One region of the Streptomyces ferrugineus genome, then DNA from elsewhere that is predicted to be linked to it. Evidence: riboswitches for the same ligand, from Rfam matches in the RefSeq annotation. Region 1 holds a riboswitch; the other holds the start of a gene.
The links. Region 1 has a riboswitch for glycine ahead of gcvT (glycine cleavage system aminomethyltransferase GcvT). Riboswitches for the same ligand answer to the same signal wherever they lie in the genome.

Region 1 (9,350 bases):
CGGTGCTCCTTGGCCAGACGCTCGACCTCGGCCATGTCCACGAGACCGGAGTCGTCCACGTGGTACGGGACGACCTTGAACTGCTTGCCGGAGAAGTTCAGCCGCATCCCGTGGGTGAGGTGGCCGCCGTGCGCCAGGTCCAGGCCGAGGATGGTGTCGCCGGGCTGGGCGAGGGCGAACAGGGCGGCCTGGTTGGCGGAGGCGCCGGAGTGCGGTTGCACATTCGCGTACTCCGCGCCGAACAGCTCCTTGGCCCGGTCGATGGCGATCTGCTCGGCGACGTCGACGTGCTCGCAGCCACCGTAGTAACGGCGGCCGGGGTAGCCCTCGGCGTACTTGTTGGTGGCGACCGAGCCCTGCGCCTCCATGACCGCGACCGGCGCGAAGTTCTCGGAGGCGATCATCTCCAGGGTCGACTGCTGACGCTCCAGCTCGGCGTCGAGCGCGGCGGCCACCGCCGGATCGAGCTCGTGCAGGGGCGTGTTCAGAAGGGACTTGTCGGACATGGGAGAAGACATGGGGGAAGACATGCGGATACGACTCCTCAGCCGGCGGTGTGGGCCACGTACTCGTCGGCGGAGAGCAGGTCGGCCGGCTCCTCCGCGACGCGCACCTTGAACAGCCAGCCACCCTCGAAGGGGGCGGAGTTCACCAGCGCCGGGTCGTTCACCACGTCCTCGTTGATCTCGGTGACCTCGCCGGTGACCGGGGAGTACAGGTCGGACACCGACTTCGTCGACTCCAGCTCGCCGCAGGTCTCACCCGCGGTCACGGTCGAGCCGACCTCGGGGAGCTGGGCGTAGACGACATCGCCGAGCGCGTTCGCCGCGAACTCCGTGATGCCGACCGTCGAGACGCCGTCCTCGGCGGTCGACAGCCACTCGTGCTCCTTGCTGTAGCGAAGCTGCTGGGGGTTGCTCATGGCCTGAATTCTCCTGTACGCGCGGGAGTGGTGGGAAAGGGGGACTGCTCGATATGTATCGATATGTATCGATGCAGGTGGGAACGATGCAGGTGTGATCGGCGCGTGTGTGATCGGCGGGGGATGTGCGCGGGGCCACGCACGCACCGCTGTCAGTCTCTTCTTCTGGCGCTACTTCTGCCGCTTGTAGAACGGCAGCGCCACGACCTCGTACGGCTCGTGGCTGCCGCGGATGTCCACACCGACGCCCGCCGTGCCCGGCGCCGAGTGCGCGGCGTCGACGTACGCCATGGCGATGGGCTTGCCCAGGGTGGGGGAGGGGGCGCCGGAGGTGACCTCGCCGACGACCTCGCCGCCGGCGACGACCGGGTACCCGGCGCGCGGGACGCGACGCCCCTCGGCGATCAGGCCGACCAGGACGCGCGGCGGGTTCCGATCGGCGCGGTCGGCGGCCTCGGCCAGCGCCTCGCGCCCGACGAAGTCGCCCTCCTTCTCGAACTTCACCACCCGGCCGAGCCCGGCGTCGAAGGGGGTCAGGGAGGTCGACAGCTCATGGCCGTACAGCGGCATGCCCGCCTCCAGGCGCAGCGTGTCCCGGCAGGACAGCCCGCAGGGGACCAGGCCGACGCCCTCGCCCGCCTTGGTCAGCGCCTGCCACAGCTCGACGGCGTGCTCCGGCTTCACGAACAGCTCGAAGCCGTCCTCGCCGGTGTAGCCCGTGCGGGCGATGAGCGCGGGGACTCCGGCGACGGTGCCGGGCAGGCCGGCGTAGTACTTCAGGCCGTCGAGGTCGGCGTCGGTGAGGGACTTCAGGATGCCGGGGGACTCGGGGCCCTGGACGGCGAGCAGCGCGTACGCGTTCCGGTCGTCACGCACCTCGGCGTCGAAGCCGGCGGAACGGTCCACCAGCGCGTCCAGCACCACCTGGGCGTTGGAGGCGTTGGCCACGACCATGTACTCGGTCTCGGCCAGCCGGTAGACGATCAGGTCGTCCAGGATGCCGCCGTCGGCCTGGCAGATCATGGTGTAGCGGGCGCGGCCGACGCCGACGGAGGCGATGTTGCCGACCAGGGCGTGGTTCAGCAGGGCCGCGGCCTGCGGGCCGGTGACGGTGATCTCGCCCATGTGGGAGAGATCGAAGAGCCCGGCCTTCGTCCGCACGGCGTTGTGCTCGTCGCGCTCGGAGCCGTAGCGCAGGGGCATGTCCCAGCCGGCGAAGTCGGTCATCGTCGCGCCGAGCGAGCGATGCAGGGCATCGAGCGCGGTGTGACGGAGTGGGGTACTGCTCATCGGACGGTCGTCTCCCAAGGCAGGACGGGCGAGGTCGTTCCTCCCCATCTGTCATCGGAACCTGAGAGGTTCGCCACGACCGCCACAGGGACGATCACGGCTTGCACCTTGGGTGGGGCCACGCCTCGCCTGTCGTCCAGGGCGAGGGGGCGGCCCGCTTTTCAGATGTGCCTCGCCCGCGCGGTAACGGGGCCTGAGAGATTCAAGGGAGGGACTTGCTCCTTCGGCGTCCCAGCGCTGCACTGCACTGCTGGGAACTCTCCCGCGCGGATTCAAACGGCCGGTATGCAGTTGGCGCGGACATCATTGCATGCCTGGACCGCCCCGCGGCAGGGCATGTCTGTAACCGGCTTGTGGCAGGAAGCGAACGAAAAAGCGAGAGATCCTCTATTACCTTCTCTTTACGCTCAGTGGGGATGGGGAATCCTGACCCCGGAGGAGGACGATGACGGTGAACCGCACCACGGCGTACGCCACGACCTCGGGCATCGCGCTGCCCAAGCAGCCCGCGGCCCCCGGTGTCGAAGCCCGCGCCCAGTGCCCCGCGCCCGTGGTCCGCGATCTGCGCGAGCGCTCCGGCCACAGTCCGCACGCGCTGCTCTTCGCCCCCGAGGACCTCGTCGTGATCACCGGCCTGCCCGGCAGCGGCAAGTCCACCCTGATGAGGCGGGCGGTGAAGGGCATCCGCATCGACTCCCAGGACACCCGGGACCGCTGGGACGCCCGTATGTCCGGCTTCCTGCCCTACGCGATCTACCGTCCCCTGGTCCGCCTCGCCCACTACGCCGGGCTGCGCCGCGCGCTGCGCTCCGGCGAGGGCGTCGTCGTGCACGACTGCGGCACCCAGGCCTGGGTACGCGCCTGGCTGGCCCGCGAGGCCCGCCGCCGCGGCGGCACGCTGCATCTGCTGCTGCTCGACGTGACCCCGGACACGGCCCTGGAGGGCCAGCGCGAGCGCGGCCGGGGCGTCTCGCGCTACGCCTTCCTGCGCCACCGCAGGGCCGCCGGCCACCTGCTGCGCTCGGTGGAGAAGGGCCATCTGCCCCGGGGCTGCGACTCCGCGGTGCTGCTGGACCGGGAGGCGGCGAACGTCCTGCGCCGGATCGGCTTCGCAGGCTGACCGCCCGCGGCCCGTGCGCTCCCGACCTCCCGTGCCGACGCCATGCGGCGCTGCCGGACGATACGGCGCCCAGCCCACCACATGCCGTGATCGACCGGCCGCGGGGACGCGCCGACTGGCCGCGGGGACGCGCTGATCGGTCGCAGGGACGCGCCGACCGGCCGCAGGGACGCGCCGACCGACCGCAGGCACGTGCCGACTGGCCGCAGGCACGTGCCTTCCGGCCGCACGCGCGGTCGGACTGTCGTTGTGCGCGGTGCGACCGCCGCAGGCAAGCGCTGACCGCCGTAGGTAGGCGCCGACTGGCCGCAGGGACGTGCCGACCGGCCGCAGGGACGCGCCGACTGGTCGCAGGCACGCGGCGACCGGCTGCATGCGCGGTCGGACTGTCGTTGTGCGCGGTGCGACCGCCGCATGCACGCGCCGACCGGCGTAGGCACGTGCCGACCGCCGCAGGCAAGCGCTGACCGCCGACGGCACCTGCCGACTGGTCGCGGGGACGGGCTGACCGGCCGCGGGGACGCGCCGACTGGTCGCAGGCACGCGGCGACCGGCTGCATGCGTGGTCGGACTGTCGTTGTGCGCGGTGCGACCGCCGCAGGCAAGCGCTGACCGCCGTAGGTAGGCGCCGACTGGCCGCAGGGACGCTGACCGGCCGCAGGCACGTGCCGACCGGCCGCAGGCACGTGCCGACCGACCGCAGGCACGCGCCGACCGACCGCAGGCACGCGCCGACCGACCGCAGGCACGTGCCGGCGGCCGCACGCACGCGCCGACCGCCGCACGCACGTTCCGACCAGCCGCACGCACGCGGCCACGCGCGCGGTCGGACTGTCGTCGCGTGCGCGGTGTGACCGTCCCTGGTCCGGACCGGCCGGACACCCGATAGCCTTCTGAGCCTCAGACGTGGTTCACAGCAGGCGGTCAGACACAGATGGACTTCCCAGCGGATCTCCCCGCGGACTTCCCGGCCCCGGCCCACCTCCATCCGCACGGCGGTTGGCCCGGCAACGAACTGGAGGAGGTGCTCTCGGCCTCCCTCGGCATGCCCTCGGCGGGCGGCCGGATCCTCGAGGTGCTGGGCCGCAGCTTCGTCTGGGTGCCCCTGCCGGGCGGCGGCGGTCCGCACAGCGGCCCGCTGGACCTGCCGACGGTGGAGATCGAGGGCCAGGGATACGTCCCGGTGTTCAGCTCCGAGGAACAGTTCCGCCAGGTCGTCGGCTCCCACATGGCGTACACCGTCGCCCCGGCCGTGGAGTTCGCCCGCGGACTGCCCCCGCAGGTCGGCATCGCCCTGAACCCGGACGGCGTGGTCGGCGTCCCCCTCCCGCCGGCGGCGGTCGCCGAACTGTGCCGGGTGGGCCGTACGCCGCTGGACGGCCTCACCTCCGGGGGCCGCGTCAAGCTCTACGAGCCCGACTGGCAGGAGGACCCGGTCGACTTCCTCGCGGCGGCGTCGGCCGAGTTCGCGGGGACCGGCGTGGTGGCGACGGCCCGCCGCTGCCTCGCGGCGATCGAGACGGCCACCCCGGTGATGTTCATAGGCGTGGAACTCTCCCACTGGGACGGCGACCTGCGAGCGGCCCCCATGGAGGCCCTCGCCCGGGCCCTCGGCCGTGCCCCGGTCCAGTGGCCGGTCAACCTGGTCCTGCTCGACGTGGCCCAGGATCCGGTGATCGACTGGATGCGGCAGCGGGTACGCCCTTTCTACCAGCGGGACTTCTGACGTCGCACGACCCGCGGCCCGCAGACCACATCAGGTCCCGAGCTCTCAACGCTTAAGCTTGTTGCGAAAACGGACTTCGCGAAGGGGCGGTTAAAAGGTGAGCGCGAGCGGCACCACCTCGACCGGACAGGTCGAGCACATGCTGCGCCAGGTGACGCCCGGGCGCTACGACGCCTACGAGGCCCTCCTGCGCGCCCTCGCCACCCCGAACAACGGCCAGGTCTGGATGCTGCTGTGGCACGGCCAGTCCGGCTCCCCGGACGCCCAGTACGGAAACATGGAGGTCGAGGGATACGGCTACGCGCCGTGCGTCACCTCCGCCCAGGAGCTGTCGGCCAGCGGCTGGAACCGCAGTTACGAGGTGGTCGACGGAGTCGACGTGGCCCGCACCCTCTACCCGGACCACTACGGCCTGTGGCTCAACCCGCACGCCCCGGGCGGCGGCGTCGGCATCCCCTGGCTCGACCTGCGCCGCATCGCCACCGGCCTGGACCGCCAGCCCGCCGGCCCGCTGCGGCTGTCGGAACCCGGCATCGAGATCCCGCAGTTCTACGCCCTGCTCGCACAGAACGCCCACCGCACCCCCGCCGTCCGCTCCCTGCGCCGCGCCTGGGTGCAGCCGGCCCTCGGCGCGCCGTATCTCGCGATCGGGCTCGACGTGTACGACACCAGCCCGCCGGCCGTGGACGCGGTGCGCTCGATGATGCTCCAGTCGATCGGCGCGGTCCCGGACGGGCTGCCGGTGTCGACCGTGGCGATGTCCGACGACGACGATCCGGTCGCGATGTGGATGCGTGCCGCCGCCCGTCCGTTCTACGACCGCGAGGCGCACGCCGTCGCCCCGGCACAGGCGCCGGCGGCCGGCTACGGCTACCCACCGCCACAGGGCCGTTACTGATCATTCATGGGCTGGCCTTCCGACCGGTCGCAGACCCGGCTGTCGTCAGCGCAAAGGGCCGTCAACTTCGGTTTCCCAGGCGAATCTCCGCGCGTAGATACGATCGGAAGGTCCCGGTCCGCCCTCATACGCCCCAACTGACGTCCGTCCGGCGGCCGTTATCCACTGTTCGGATAACGGAACCTCGCAGCCAGCATCACGGTTGCGCATACTTTCCTCGCCAGCTCTGGTAACAGATCGCCAAAGCGTTGAAGACTCCCGGCAAGACACGGACCGGTAGGTTCTGTGTGCGAGTTGGAGCAACCGCTACAGCGGCAGCCAGGGGGGCCGACAACCGTCGGCCGAGAGGGGTCAGACGCACCGTGACGGCACCGATCGAGACCACCGGATCGCAGGCCGACGCCCAGCCGGAGGTCGTGCTGAAGGGGGTCGAGTCCGAGAAGATCGAGGGCCGGTCACTCGGGCAGATCGCCTGGACCCGTTTCAAGCGCGACAGGGTCGCGGTGGCGGGCGGCATCGTTGTCGTGCTGCTCATCCTCGTGGCGGTCCTGTCCCGCCCGCTCCAGGCAGTGCTGGGGCTCGACCCCAACGCCTTTCACCAGGACCTGATCGACCCCAACACCTCTCTGCCCAAGGGTGACTTCGGTGGGATGAGCTGGGACCATCCGCTGGGTGTCGAGCCGAAGTTCGGCCGGGACATCCTCGCGCGCATCCTGGAGGGTTCCTGGGTCTCCCTGGTCGTCGCCTTCGGCGCGACGCTGCTGTCCGTCGCCATCGGCACGGTGATGGGCCTGGTCGCCGGCTACTACGGAGGACGGGTCGACACCGTCGTCAGCCGCCTCATGGACACCTTCCTCGCGTTCCCGCTGCTCCTCTTCGCCATCGCCATCTCCGCGACGCTCCAGGGCGGTGCCTTCGGCCTCGAAGGGCTGCCCCTGCACATCTCCGTGCTGATCTTCGTCATCGGCTTCTTCAACTGGCCGTACATGGGGCGCATCGTGCGCGGTCAGACCCTGGCGCTGCGGGAGCGCGAGTTCGTCGACGCCTCCCGGGGGATGGGCGCCGGCGGCCCGTACATCCTCTTCAAGGAACTCCTGCCCAACCTCGTCGCGCCGATCATCGTCTACGCGACGCTGCTCATCCCGACGAACATCCTCTTCGAAGCCTCGCTGAGCTTCCTCGGCGTGGGTATCCAGCCGCCCCAGGCGTCGTGGGGCGGAATGCTCAACCAGGCCGTCGACTTCTTCGAGGTCGACCCGCAGTACATGATCGTTCCCGGCCTCGCGATCTTCGTCACGGTGCTGGCCTTCAACCTGCTCGGTGACGGCCTCCGGGACGCACTCGACCCCCGCAGCCGCTGACGTCCGCGGTCGCCGCGCCCGGCCGCGACCCGACGTCCCACCCAAATGTCCACCTACGAAGGGGAATCCGACCATCATGCGAAGGTCAGCAATGGCCGCAGTGGCGGCCGCCAGCTGCGCCGGTCTGCTTCTGGCGGGCTGCAGCAAAGCCGACGACGGCAAAGAGACGTCCAAGGGCGCCGGCGCCAACGCCGCGACCAAGGGAGTCGTGAACGAGTCCACGCACAAGGGGGGCACGGTCACCTACGCGAGCTCCGATGCTCCCGAGTCCCTGGACCCGGGCAACATGTACTACGCCTACGGCTACAACTTCAGCCGCCTCTACGCGCGTCCGTTGATGACGTTCAAGCCCGGCCCCGGTGAGGCGGGCAACGAGCTCGTCCCGGACCTCGCCGAGAGCAAGGGCACGCCCAGCGACGGCGGCAAGACCTGGACGTACAAGATTCGCCAGGGCGTCAAGTACGAGGACGGGACCCCGGTCACCGCCAAGGACGTCAAGTACGCCGTGGAGCGCTCGAACTTCGCCCGTGACGTGCTCTCCCTCGGCCCCAACTACTTCCAGCAGCTGCTGGACGACCCGGACAAGTACCAGGGCCCCTACAAGGACAAGAGCGAAAAGGGCATCTCGTCCATCGAGACCCCGGACGACCACACGATCGTCTTCCACCTGAACAAGTCGTTCTCCGAGTTCGACTACCTGGTCAGCGCCCCGCAGACGGCCCCCGTGCCGCGGGCCAAGGACACGGGTGTGGACTACACCAAGAAGGTCGTCTCCTCCGGCTCGTACAAGTTCCAGAAGTACGAGGAGGGCAAGCAGATCGTCCTGGTGCGCAACCCCGAGTGGGACGCCAAGACGGACCCGCTGCGCAAGCAGTACCCGGACAAGATCGTGGTGAACCTCAAGGTCAACAAGGCCACGATCGACAAGGACGTGATGTCCGGGGCCACCATGATCGACATCCAGGGAACCGGTGTCGACGCGCAGACCCAGGCGCAGATCCTGAACGACAAGGCCGAGATGGCCAACACGGACAACGCGCTGGGCGGTCGCCTCATCTACACGGCGATCAACACCAAGGTGGCGCCGTTCGACAACGTCGAGTGCCGCAAGGCCGTCGAGTACGCGATCGACAAGACCGCCGTGCAGACGGCGATGGGCGGCCCGGTCCGCGGTGACATCGCCACCACCGTCCTGCCCACCGACGTCACGGGCTACGAGAAGTCCGACCTGTACGCCACCAAGGACAGCAAGGGCGACGTGGCCAAGGCCAAGGAGCACCTGAAGGCCTGTGGCAAGGAGGGCGGCTTCAAGACCTCGATCTCGGCCCGCAGCGACCGGCAGGGCGAGGTCGACGCGGCCACCGCGATCGTCGGCGCGCTGAAGAAGGTCGGCATCGACGCGAGCATCAAGCAGTACCCGTCCGGCAAGTACTTCTCCGACTACGCGGGCGTGCCCAAGTTCAACCAGAAGAACAACATCGGCCTGATCATGATGCAGTGGGGCGCCGACTGGCCCACCGGCTACGGCTTCCTGCAGCAGATCGCGCACGGCAAGGCCATCAGCCAGTCCGGCAACACCAACCTGTCCGAGCTGGACAACCCCGAGATCAACAAGCTGCTGGACGACGCGATCGGCAACACCGACGAGGCCGCTCGCACCAAGGCGTACACCGAGGTCGACCAGAAGATGATGGAACAGGCCGTCATCGTTCCGCTGACCTACTTCAAGGTCCTGCTGTACCGCTCGCCGCACGCCACCAACCTGGTGTCGTCGTCCGCCTGGAGCGGTCAGTACGACTACCTCAACGTCGGTACCGCCGAGAAGTAGCCCCGGAAGGCAGGTGAAGGCATTGGCGCCCGCGGACTGAAGTCATCCGCGGGCGCCGGCGCCGGTCCTCGTGATCTCGTACATCATCCGCCGGACGATCGCGGCACTGGTCCTGCTGCTCGTCGTCACCGCGGTCACCTTCGGCATCTTCTTCATCCTGCCGAAACTCGCAGGGCAGACCGCCGACCAGCTGGCGCAGCAGTAC
Region 2 (9,350 bases), 4.6 Mb from region 1:
TCCTCGGTCGCCGCGTCCAGCGCCTCAATGTCCCCCTCAACGCCGAACGCCGTCCATACGGCCCCGAGCTGGGCCCGCGCGGTGGTCTCGTCGCAGGCGACGGACACGTGGTCGGCGTCGACGAGGCGCAGGTTGACGCCGTTCTGCCGGGCGGCGGCGACGACCTCGGCGGCCTTCGAGGGCACGCGCACGGTGAGCGTGTCGAAGTAGGAGCCGTGCACGACCTCGACACCGCCCGCGGTGAGCCCCGCGGCGAGGATCGAGGCGTAGCGGTGGGTCCGCCGGGCGATGCTCCTGAGCCCCTCGGGCCCGTGGTACACGGCGTACATGCCGGCCATCACGGCGAGCAGCACCTGAGCGGTGCAGATGTTGCTGGTCGCCTTCTCCCGCCGGATGTGCTGCTCACGCGTCTGCAGAGCCAGCCGGTACGCCTTGTTCCCGTCGGCGTCCACGGACACGCCCACGAGCCGCCCGGGCAGGCTGCGCGCGAACTTCTCCTGTACGGCCATGTAGCCGGCGTGCGGCCCGCCGAAGCCCATCGGCACACCGAACCGCTGCGTCGTACCGACCGCGATGTCCGCCCCGAGCTCTCCGGGCGACTTCAGCAGCGTGAGCGCGAGCAGATCGGCGGCGACGGTGACGAGGGCGCCGAGCTCATGGGCCTGGTCGATGACGGCCTTGATGTCCCGTACGACACCGGAGGCTCCCGGGTACTGAAGGAGCACGCCGTTGATCTCACGAGAGGCGATCTCGGCCGGGATACCGCCGCTGAGGTCGGCGACGACGACCTCGACGCCCGCAGGTTCGGCACGGGTCTCGATCACGGCGACGGTCTGCGGCAGCACATCCGCGTCGACCAGGAACAGCCCCTTCTTGTTCCTGCCCATCCGCCGGGACAGCGCCATGGCCTCGGCCGCGGCGGTCCCCTCGTCGAGCAGCGAGGCACCGGAGGTCGGCAGCCCGGTGAGGTCGGCGACCATGGTCTGGAAGTTGAGCAGCGCCTCGAGCCGCCCCTGCGAGATCTCGGGCTGATACGGCGTGTATGCGGTGTACCAGGCAGGGTTCTCCATGACATTCCGCAGGATGACCGGCGGCGTGAAGGTCCCGTAGTACCCGAGCCCGATCATCGAGTCCAGCACCTGGTTGCGGTCGGCGAGAGATCGCAGCTCGGCGAGCACCTCGGCCTCGGTACGCGCTCCCGGCAGATCGAGAGAGTCGGCGTTCTTGATCACATCAGGTACCGCGGCGGCCGTGAGCTCGTCGAGGGAGCCGTACCCGACCTGGGCGAGCATCTTGGCCCGAGCCTCATGATCGGGGCCGATGTGACGCTGCTCGAAGGGAATCCCCTGTTCGAGCTCGGAGAGCGGAATGCGGTGGGCGGTCATTGCGGAGGCCTCCTGGTCTGACGCGACCTTCGAGGGGCACCACGGCGCGGGTACCCGGACGGCCTCCCCCTCTGTCATCTCAACCTGAGAGCTTCACCGGATCGCCCGAGGGCCTCCGGCTTTCACCGTCGGTGAGAGCGGAAGCCGTCGACACCCGCCCTGCTTTCCAGAGTGACCTCGTCCGTGCGGTACGTGGGCCTGAGAGATTCCGGGGAGGATTTGCTCCTTCGGCGCCTCCGATGGTGTCCGGAGGACTCTCCCGCACGGGGTCAGCAGCCGCTTGAAAGACTACCAGCGAGGCCGACGCACGGGCCTTCGAGTGGCCGCTCTCACCAATCTGCCTTTTCGTAGTGCTTACGGATGACTTGCGACCAAGTGGAGGGCCCGTGCAGACCGACATCGATCCGCGCAACCTGATCGGCCGCAAGGCCTTCGACCGCAACGGCACCAAGATCGGCACCATCGACGAGGTCTACCTCGACGACGCGACCGGAGTGCCGGAATGGGCGGCGATACGCACCGGCCTGTTCTCCCGGGACGCCTTCGTCCCCCTGGAGCCCAGCGAACTGGTGGAGGGCACCCTCCACGTCCCCTTCGACCGCACCCTGATCAAGGATGCCCCCGACTTCGGCGTAGGCCGCCACCTCTCCCCCGAACAGGAACTACAGCTCTACCACCACTACGGCCTGGACGTAGCGTCCCCACCCCCGCCGCCTGACCGGGACTTCGGCACCCTGGCCTCCACGGATTCCCCGGACGACAACGACCCGAGAACACCACATACCCGCCCATAGAACCCCGTTCCGCGCAGGTAGCCGCCGACAGCTCGACCCACGGCTTCAGCACCTCGGCCACTCGAACCGACACAGCCGCGGGCAGTCGTGCCGCTGGGGCGGCACGGGTGGGCGCAGCGGCCCCTCCGTCGGCGCGGACGAGCGGCCCAACCCCCACGGCACTCCACACGCCGGTCGAGCCACACTCAGCCCCTCAGCCGCTCCCAGCCCTACCCCGCCCCCAAAGCCCCATCGGCCCCAATCGCCCCACCAGGCACCTCGCCACCTCCACCCCCATCCGCTCCCCCTCTCGCAGCCACCAACGGCAACGGCTCCGCCCGCTCCAACCCCGGATCATCAACCCGAAACGTCCGCACCCGCCCCGGCTCCGACCCAGGCGTCTCGAACCGCACGGTCACCCGCCCCAGCCCGCTCCCCTGCACCCACCCGTGCCCGTACTCGACATGCCGCACATCGTGCCCCGCAAGCCACCGCCGCTCACCAGCCCCCTCAACCCCCCGCACAGCAACCACCGGCTCGACGTCACCGCCCCCCACCGTCTGTTCCCCCCGCTCCTCCAAGTCGTCCCGTCCCTCCCGCTCCCCCGCAGCCTGCGCGAACAGATCCTCCTGCGTGTAGTCGGCCAGCCCACTCACCCCGACCCCCAACAACCGCACGCCACCCGTCGTGTCCACGGATTCCAACAGCCGCGCGGCCGCCTCCCGCACCACACCGGGATCATCGGTGGGTCCACGCAACGTCTCGGACCGGGTCAGCGTCGAAAAGTCGTACCGCCGCACCTTCAGCACAATGGTCCGCCCCGACAAGCTGGCCTCCCGCAGCCGCCGCACACAACGATCCGCCAGCCGCTGCACCTCCATCCCCACCCGAACCCGATCGTGGATGTCCACGTCGTACGTGTCCTCGACGGACACCGACTTGGTCTCCCGCTCGGCCACCACAGGTCGCTCGTCGTGCGCCAGCGCCATGGCGTACAGGGCATGCCCATGCGCCTTGCCCAGCAGCCGCACGAGCTCGTCCTCCCCGGCCTCGGCGATCTCCTCGACCGTATGGATCCCGGCCCGCCGCAGATGGTCTCCGGTCGCCGGCCCCACCCCCGGCAGGGTCCGCGCCGACATCGGCCCGAGCAACGCCCGCTCGGTCCCCGGCTCGATCACCACCATGCCATCGGGCTTGGCCTGCTCCGAGGCGATCTTCGCGAGCATCTTGGACGCGGCAAGCCCCACCGACCCCGCCAGGCCGGTGACCGCCCGTATGTCCGCACGCAACCTCGCCCCCACCAGCCGCGCCGACGCCTCGTCCCAGGCCGCCTCCCCGGCCTCCAGATCCACGAACGCCTCGTCCAGGCTCAGCGGCTCCACCAGCGGCGACAGCTCCCGCAGCAGCCCCATGACCTGTTCGCTGATCTCACGGTAGATCCCGAAGCGCGGCACGAGATACGCGGCATTGGGAGCCAGCCGACGCGCCTGCGCCATGGGCATCGCCGAATGCACCCCGAATACCCGAGCCTCATAGGACGCCGTGGCGACGACTCCACGCGGCCCGAGCCCGCCCACGATCACGGCTTTCCCGCGCAGGCTCGGCTTGGATGCCTGCTCCACCGAGGCGTAGAAGGCATCCATGTCGAGATGCAGGATCGTGGGCGCGTTTCTCACATCTCCGATGCTGCCTCACGCCACTGACAATGCCCTGCTACGACCGACTGCTCAGGGCCTCAGACCGCCCGGTTACGCCGCCGGGCCAGCTCGTCCGCCGGGTTGTGCCCGATGAGCGTCTCCCCCGTGTCGATCCGCTCCCCGTGCAGCTGCGACAAAGCGCTCTCGACATCCCGCCACACCACACCCACGGCGATCCCGAAGATCCCCTGCCCACCCTGTAGCAGCGCGTGTACCTCGTCCGGCGACGTGCACTCGTACACCGTCGCTCCGTCGCTCATCAATGTCATGCGCTCGAGGTCACGAAAACCCCGCTCCCGCAGGTGCTGTACGGCGGTACGGATGTTCTGCAGCGACACCCCGGTGTCCAGGAACCGCTTGACGATCTTCAGGACGACGACGTCCCGGAAGCTGTACAGCCGCTGTGTCCCCGACCCGTACGCGGGCCGCACGCTCGGCTCGACGAGGCCGGTGCGGGCCCAGTAGTCGAGCTGCCGATAGGTGATGCCGGCGGCCGCACACGCCGTCGGACCGCGATAGCCGATCTGCTCGGTCGCCATGGACGCCGCCCCTCCGCCGCTGCTGGGCACGGCCGTCGGTCGCTGCGGAGCGTGATCGGCCGCGCTGCTCTGAAGAGCGCTTTGAAGCGGGTACGGACCGCTCGCCCCGAGGCTGCGCTCGGGGACACCCCCCACCGTACCGTCGCCGCTGCTTCTCACGCCGACCTCCGTCCTTGACCTGCCTTCTCGACGGTAGGCAGTCACCCGGGGTGCGTCAACGATCGCCACACTCGGCACGCCGAGTGATAATCACCCTAGGAGTGGTTTCCCGTACCCCACCGCGGGGAAAGGCTAGCCGAATGCGCTCGAAGCAGGCCTGAGGACGCTCTCGCTCGCCGCCGGCGAATACCGGCATTTTGCGCCGTAACCGACTGTGGACCGCACCCCCACGCACCGCAAGTCCGCCGGGTACCGCCCACGCCCTATCACTGGCTGCTGGTGCCGAAGTCCTCGGGCGAGATCTGGTCGAGGAACTCGCGGAACTTCTCCACCTCGTCCTCCTGCTCGTCCGGAATCGCGATGCCGGCGTCGTCGAGCACCCCGTCGCTGCCGTAGATCGGCGTTCCGGTGCGCAGGGCCAGGGCTATGGCATCGGACGGGCGGGCGCTCACCTCGACGCCGCTGGCGAACACCAGCTCCGCGTAGAAGACGCCCTCACGCAGGTCGGTGATGCGCACTTCGGTGAGCTCCTGACCGACGGCCTCCAACACGTCCTTGAACAGGTCGTGGGTCAGCGGTCGCGCGGGGGCCATGCCCTGCTGGGCAAAGGCGATCGCCGTCGCCTCCCCCGGCCCGATCCAGATGGGGAGGTAACGGTCGCCTCCCACTTCGCGCAGGAGCACGATCGGTTGGTTGGAGGGCATTTCGACCCGGACACCTACGACATCGAGCTCGTTCACACAGCAACCCTAGGCCGTGCTCGGGACGTTTGGGTAGTCGGGCAGAGAACGGGTGGCCGATCCGGCCTCCCTGTGCATGCCCCGCTCAGGGCAGCCGTACCCCGAGTGCGGTCTGCACGAGCGCGGCGTGCAGCTTCACGGTGAGCCCCGCCAGCTCCTTGGCGCGCGCCTCGGCATGAGCCCTGGTCTGCGGGTTGCGATGCCGCCTCAGCGGTGCCACGACCTGGTCCACGAGCCCGGCCTCACGGTCGGCCGCGGCCTTCATCGCCCGAAGATGCCTCGGCTCGATCCCGAACCGCCCCAGCTCGACCACGAGCGAGGCCACGGTGACCGCCTCCGCGTCGTACGCCCCGTCCGGCAGCGCGGTGATCAGGCCGTACGACTCCCACTCCGCGAGCTCCCGCTCACCGATCTCGGCGGCGGCCAGCAGTTCGGCCCGTCCTACCCGGGCCGCCGTGGGGCCCTCGACGGGCTCCAGGACCGTTTCTCCGTCCCGCTGGCGGCACAGGGTGGGCAGGGGTGCCGCCTCTCCGCGCTCCATGGCGTCCAGGTGCTCCCGGATCACCTTGAGCGGCAGATAGTGGTCCCGCTGCATCCGCAGGACGTGACCGAGCCGCTCGACGTCCTGTGCGCTGAACTTGCGATACCCCGAGGGGGTTCGCTGTGGCTCGACCAGGCCCTCCGACTCCAGGAAGCGGATCTTGGAGATGGTGATGTCAGGGAACTCCGCGCGCAGCACGTTCAGCACCGTGCCGATGCTCATCAGCCGACTGTCCGTGGCGGCGGTGCCATGACCGGCACCGCCGCTCGGTGTTTTCAGCATGGACCTTCCCTGGGTCTCCCCGGACGGGCTCCGGGGGAGGGTCAGTAGCCCCGCTGGCTCGCGTAGAAGACCAGCCGGTACTTGCCGATCTGCACCTCGTCGCCGTTGTTCAGAGCGACCTGGTCGATCCGCTCGCGGTTGACGTATGTGCCGTTCAGACTGCCGACATCGGCCACCGTGAACGAGCCGTCCTGAGCGCGACGGAACTCCACGTGCCGACGCGAGACCGTCACGTCGTCCAGGAAGATGTCGCTCTGCGGGTGGCGACCGGCCGTGGTCAGATCGCCGTCCAGGAGGAAGCGGCTGCCCGAGTTCGGCCCGCGGCGCACCACCAGCAGCGCGGAGCCCAGCGGCAGCGCGTCGACGGCTGCCTGGGCCTCGGGCGACAGCGCCGGGATCGGCGTCTGGCCGGTGGCCTCGGCGTCGTAGGCCTCGAGACCGGAGATGGAGATCGTGGAGGTGGTCTCGGACGGACGCTCGGCCGCCGCACCGCTCCGCAGCGGGGCGCCGCAGTTGGAACAGAACCGGCTGTTCTCCGCGTTGCGGTTACCGCACCTCGTACACACCAGGGCCGACATCGGGGAAAACCCTCCACCCGTACTTGAGGTTGACGGTTGCCCGAAACCTATGCCGCCGGACTGGTCAGGGTCAACCGACGGCGCGCCCTGACCTCCGGAAATGTCACCGCCCGGCCCAGATACCTGGTCCCTGAACAGCGGGCGCTGCGCATCCTCGTCCCCCTGCGCGCGGTGACGAGCGGTCGCGTTGGCGTTGTCCTCTCGCGCGCTCTTGCCGAACAACTTCGCAAACAACTTCACGGGCGATTCCCCTTGACCGAAACAGACCCGCCCGTGGGGCAGGACGAACCCTGACTGCACTCTCTGGCCGACTCGGACATCCTTACAACGTCCGTCTCCACCAGACAGTTTCCACCACGCACCACCCATTCGGTGCGCCGACCCCCCGCAACCTCATGCCCTCCCCGGACGGCCCCCATGCACCCCCGGTTCACTGGGAGGACGACCGAGCGTAGTCAGGCCGCTTCGCCGCTCGCAAGGCATCCACGACGATCTTGTCCGACCTCTCGATCGTCACGGTGGCCTGCTCCTTCTCGAGGGTCTGCACCACGCCTCCAGGGATGTTGAGCGCCGGCTCGAGATCCTGCGGCTTGCCGATGACCTTGAAACGATAGGGCGCGTTGATCTTGTTCCCGTCGACGCTCACGCTGTTGCCGGAATCGGTGAGGTACGTGCCGGCGACCACGCGCACGCCGTTCACCTGGATCCCCTCCGCGCCCGCGGCGCGCAGCTCCTGGATCGCGTCGAGCAACATGTTCGCCTCGACCGTACCCTTCGTGTCGTCGATGGTCATCGTGATGCCGGGCCCCTGCGCGGCCACCGTGCCCGCCAGAATGCCGAGTTGCCTCTCCTTCTCGATGGTCTGCTTGCGGGCCTCCTCGGCCTGGTTCGAACTGTTCTCCAGTTCGTCCCGCTGCTTCTCGAGACCCTGCTTCTCGTCCTCAAGACGCTGAGTACGGTCGTCGAGTTCATCGAGGATGCGAACGAGATCTTCCTGACGTGCGCCGCGCAGAGCGGTGTCGCTGTCGCTGTTCGACGCGACCTGGACGGCCAGACCGAACCCGAGGCCGAACAGCAGCAGGGCGACGATCAGTTGGGCCCGGGTCACACGAGGCGGCCACAGCCCCTTCGCGAGCCGCTGCCGACCGGTCAGCCCGTCCTGCTGCTCGTCGGCCGGCACCGCGCTCCCGGGGTCCCTCTCGGCCTCGGCCGCACCCGCCGGCACCTCGTCGGGCAGCTCCTTGCGGAACCTGTTCTCCGGTGTCTCGTCGTGGTCGCTCATCGGCCTCACGCCCGGAACACGTGCCGGCGAATCGCCGCGGCGTTGGAGAAGATCCGGATGCCGAGGACGACGACGACACCCGTGGACAGCTGCGCCCCCACACCCAACTTGTCGCCCAGGAACACGATCAGCGCGGCCACGACCACGTTGGACAGGAACGACACGACGAAGACCTTGTCGTCGAAGATCCCGTCGAGCATGGCCCGCAGCCCTCCGAAGACGGCGTCGAGAGCCGCCACGACGGCGATCGGCAGGTAAGGCTCGACGACCGCCGGAACCTCAGGCCGGACCAACAGTCCGGCCACGACTCCCACGACGAGGCCCAGTACGGCGATCACGATGTGCCCTTCTCGCTGTTCTCGGTGTTCGGCTGTGCTGTACGTACGGTCACGCTCGGTGCGGCGGGCAGCCGGAGGTCGTCCTGGACGGAGATGTTGGTCCTGATCCCGAAGCTCTCCTGCAGGGCGTCCAGGTACAGCCCGTCGGCGCTGTCCTGGAACCTGCGGCTCAGCCGCTCCCCGTCCCCCACCGCGAGCACCGTGTACGGCGGAACCAGCGGCTTGTTGTCGACCAGTATCGCGTCACCGGCGGCCCTGATCGCCGACAGGGCGGTCAGCCGCTGTCCATTGATCGAGATCGCCTCGGCACCCGACTCCCACAGGCCGTTCACGACACGCTGCATATCGCGGTCACGCACCCGCCCGGTGTCGGAGAACCCGGACGTCCCGCGTGGGTCGCCGTCGCCGTCCGTGCCCGCTTCCTTGGCGTCGTTCACGACCAGCTTCACACCGGGCCCGTGCACCTCCACGGCGCCCGCCAGGATGCCCACGAGCTCGGTCCCGTCGCTGCCACCCGCCGTCTTCAGGGCCTCGCGCTGCCGTGCGCTCACCTCGCCGCGCAGCTCGTCGACGGTGTCCTCCAGCTTGTCCGCCGCGGTTGTCTCACGGTCGATCCGGTCGATCAGTTCCTCGCGCTCCTTGGCTACGACGGGCGCCGCGACGCGCGCCTGCGCCGCTCCCACGGTCACCACGAGTGCGGCGAGCACCAGGCCGACGGCGAGCCCCAGCTTCGCCCTGAGCGTCTTGGGCAGGCCCCCGTCCCCGGCCGCCCTCTTGCGCGCCGCAGCCTCGGCGTACCCGTCGTCGAGGCTGTGATCCATGACGTTCGTGAGCAGCGACATGGACGCGTCCGGGCGCGCAGGGGGCGTAGGTGTGCTCCGAACGGGGGGCTGCTGCGGCATGCCGCACATCGTCGCACGCCGCGACCACTACCTCCGAATGGCCCCACCCACGTGCCGGACAGGCCCCCTTGAGGACACCCTGCCCGGCACGCGCGCGTGCTCTGCGCCCTACCGGCCTGCGCTGTCCACGACCG

Region 2: linked by a shared signal. The riboswitch ahead of gcvP (aminomethyl-transferring glycine dehydrogenase) and the one ahead of gcvT (glycine cleavage system aminomethyltransferase GcvT) in region 1 are both predicted to bind glycine.

What each region holds. Positions count from the first base shown of each region.
Region 1 covers NZ_CP063373.1:8,063,659-8,073,008, reverse strand. Annotated here, with positions in the region: gene glyA (serine hydroxymethyltransferase) at 1-506, opposite strand, end outside; gene gcvH (glycine cleavage system protein GcvH) at 545-922, opposite strand; gene gcvT (glycine cleavage system aminomethyltransferase GcvT) at 1,094-2,212, opposite strand; glycine riboswitch at 2,251-2,383, opposite strand; glycine riboswitch at 2,384-2,487, opposite strand; gene IM697_RS35940 (AAA family ATPase) at 2,658-3,332, shown strand; gene IM697_RS35935 (enhanced serine sensitivity protein SseB) at 4,267-5,058, shown strand; gene IM697_RS35930 (enhanced serine sensitivity protein SseB C-terminal domain-containing protein) at 5,156-5,956, shown strand; gene IM697_RS35925 (ABC transporter permease) at 6,319-7,317, shown strand; gene IM697_RS35920 (ABC transporter substrate-binding protein) at 7,394-9,145, shown strand; gene IM697_RS35915 (ABC transporter permease) at 9,216-9,350, shown strand, end outside.
Region 2 covers NZ_CP063373.1:3,476,607-3,485,956, reverse strand. Annotated here, with positions in the region: gene gcvP (aminomethyl-transferring glycine dehydrogenase) at 1-1,385, opposite strand, end outside; glycine riboswitch at 1,562-1,657, opposite strand; gene IM697_RS15905 (PRC-barrel domain-containing protein) at 1,772-2,179, shown strand; gene IM697_RS15900 (DNA polymerase IV) at 2,389-3,834, opposite strand; gene IM697_RS15895 (MerR family transcriptional regulator) at 3,894-4,553, opposite strand; gene IM697_RS15890 (bifunctional nuclease family protein) at 4,820-5,293, opposite strand; gene ftsR (transcriptional regulator FtsR) at 5,379-6,116, opposite strand; gene IM697_RS15880 (FHA domain-containing protein) at 6,158-7,063, opposite strand; gene IM697_RS15875 (DUF881 domain-containing protein) at 7,125-7,976, opposite strand; gene IM697_RS15870 (small basic family protein) at 7,982-8,314, opposite strand; gene IM697_RS15865 (DUF881 domain-containing protein) at 8,311-9,225, opposite strand; gene IM697_RS15860 (mannose-1-phosphate guanyltransferase) at 9,325-9,350, opposite strand, start outside.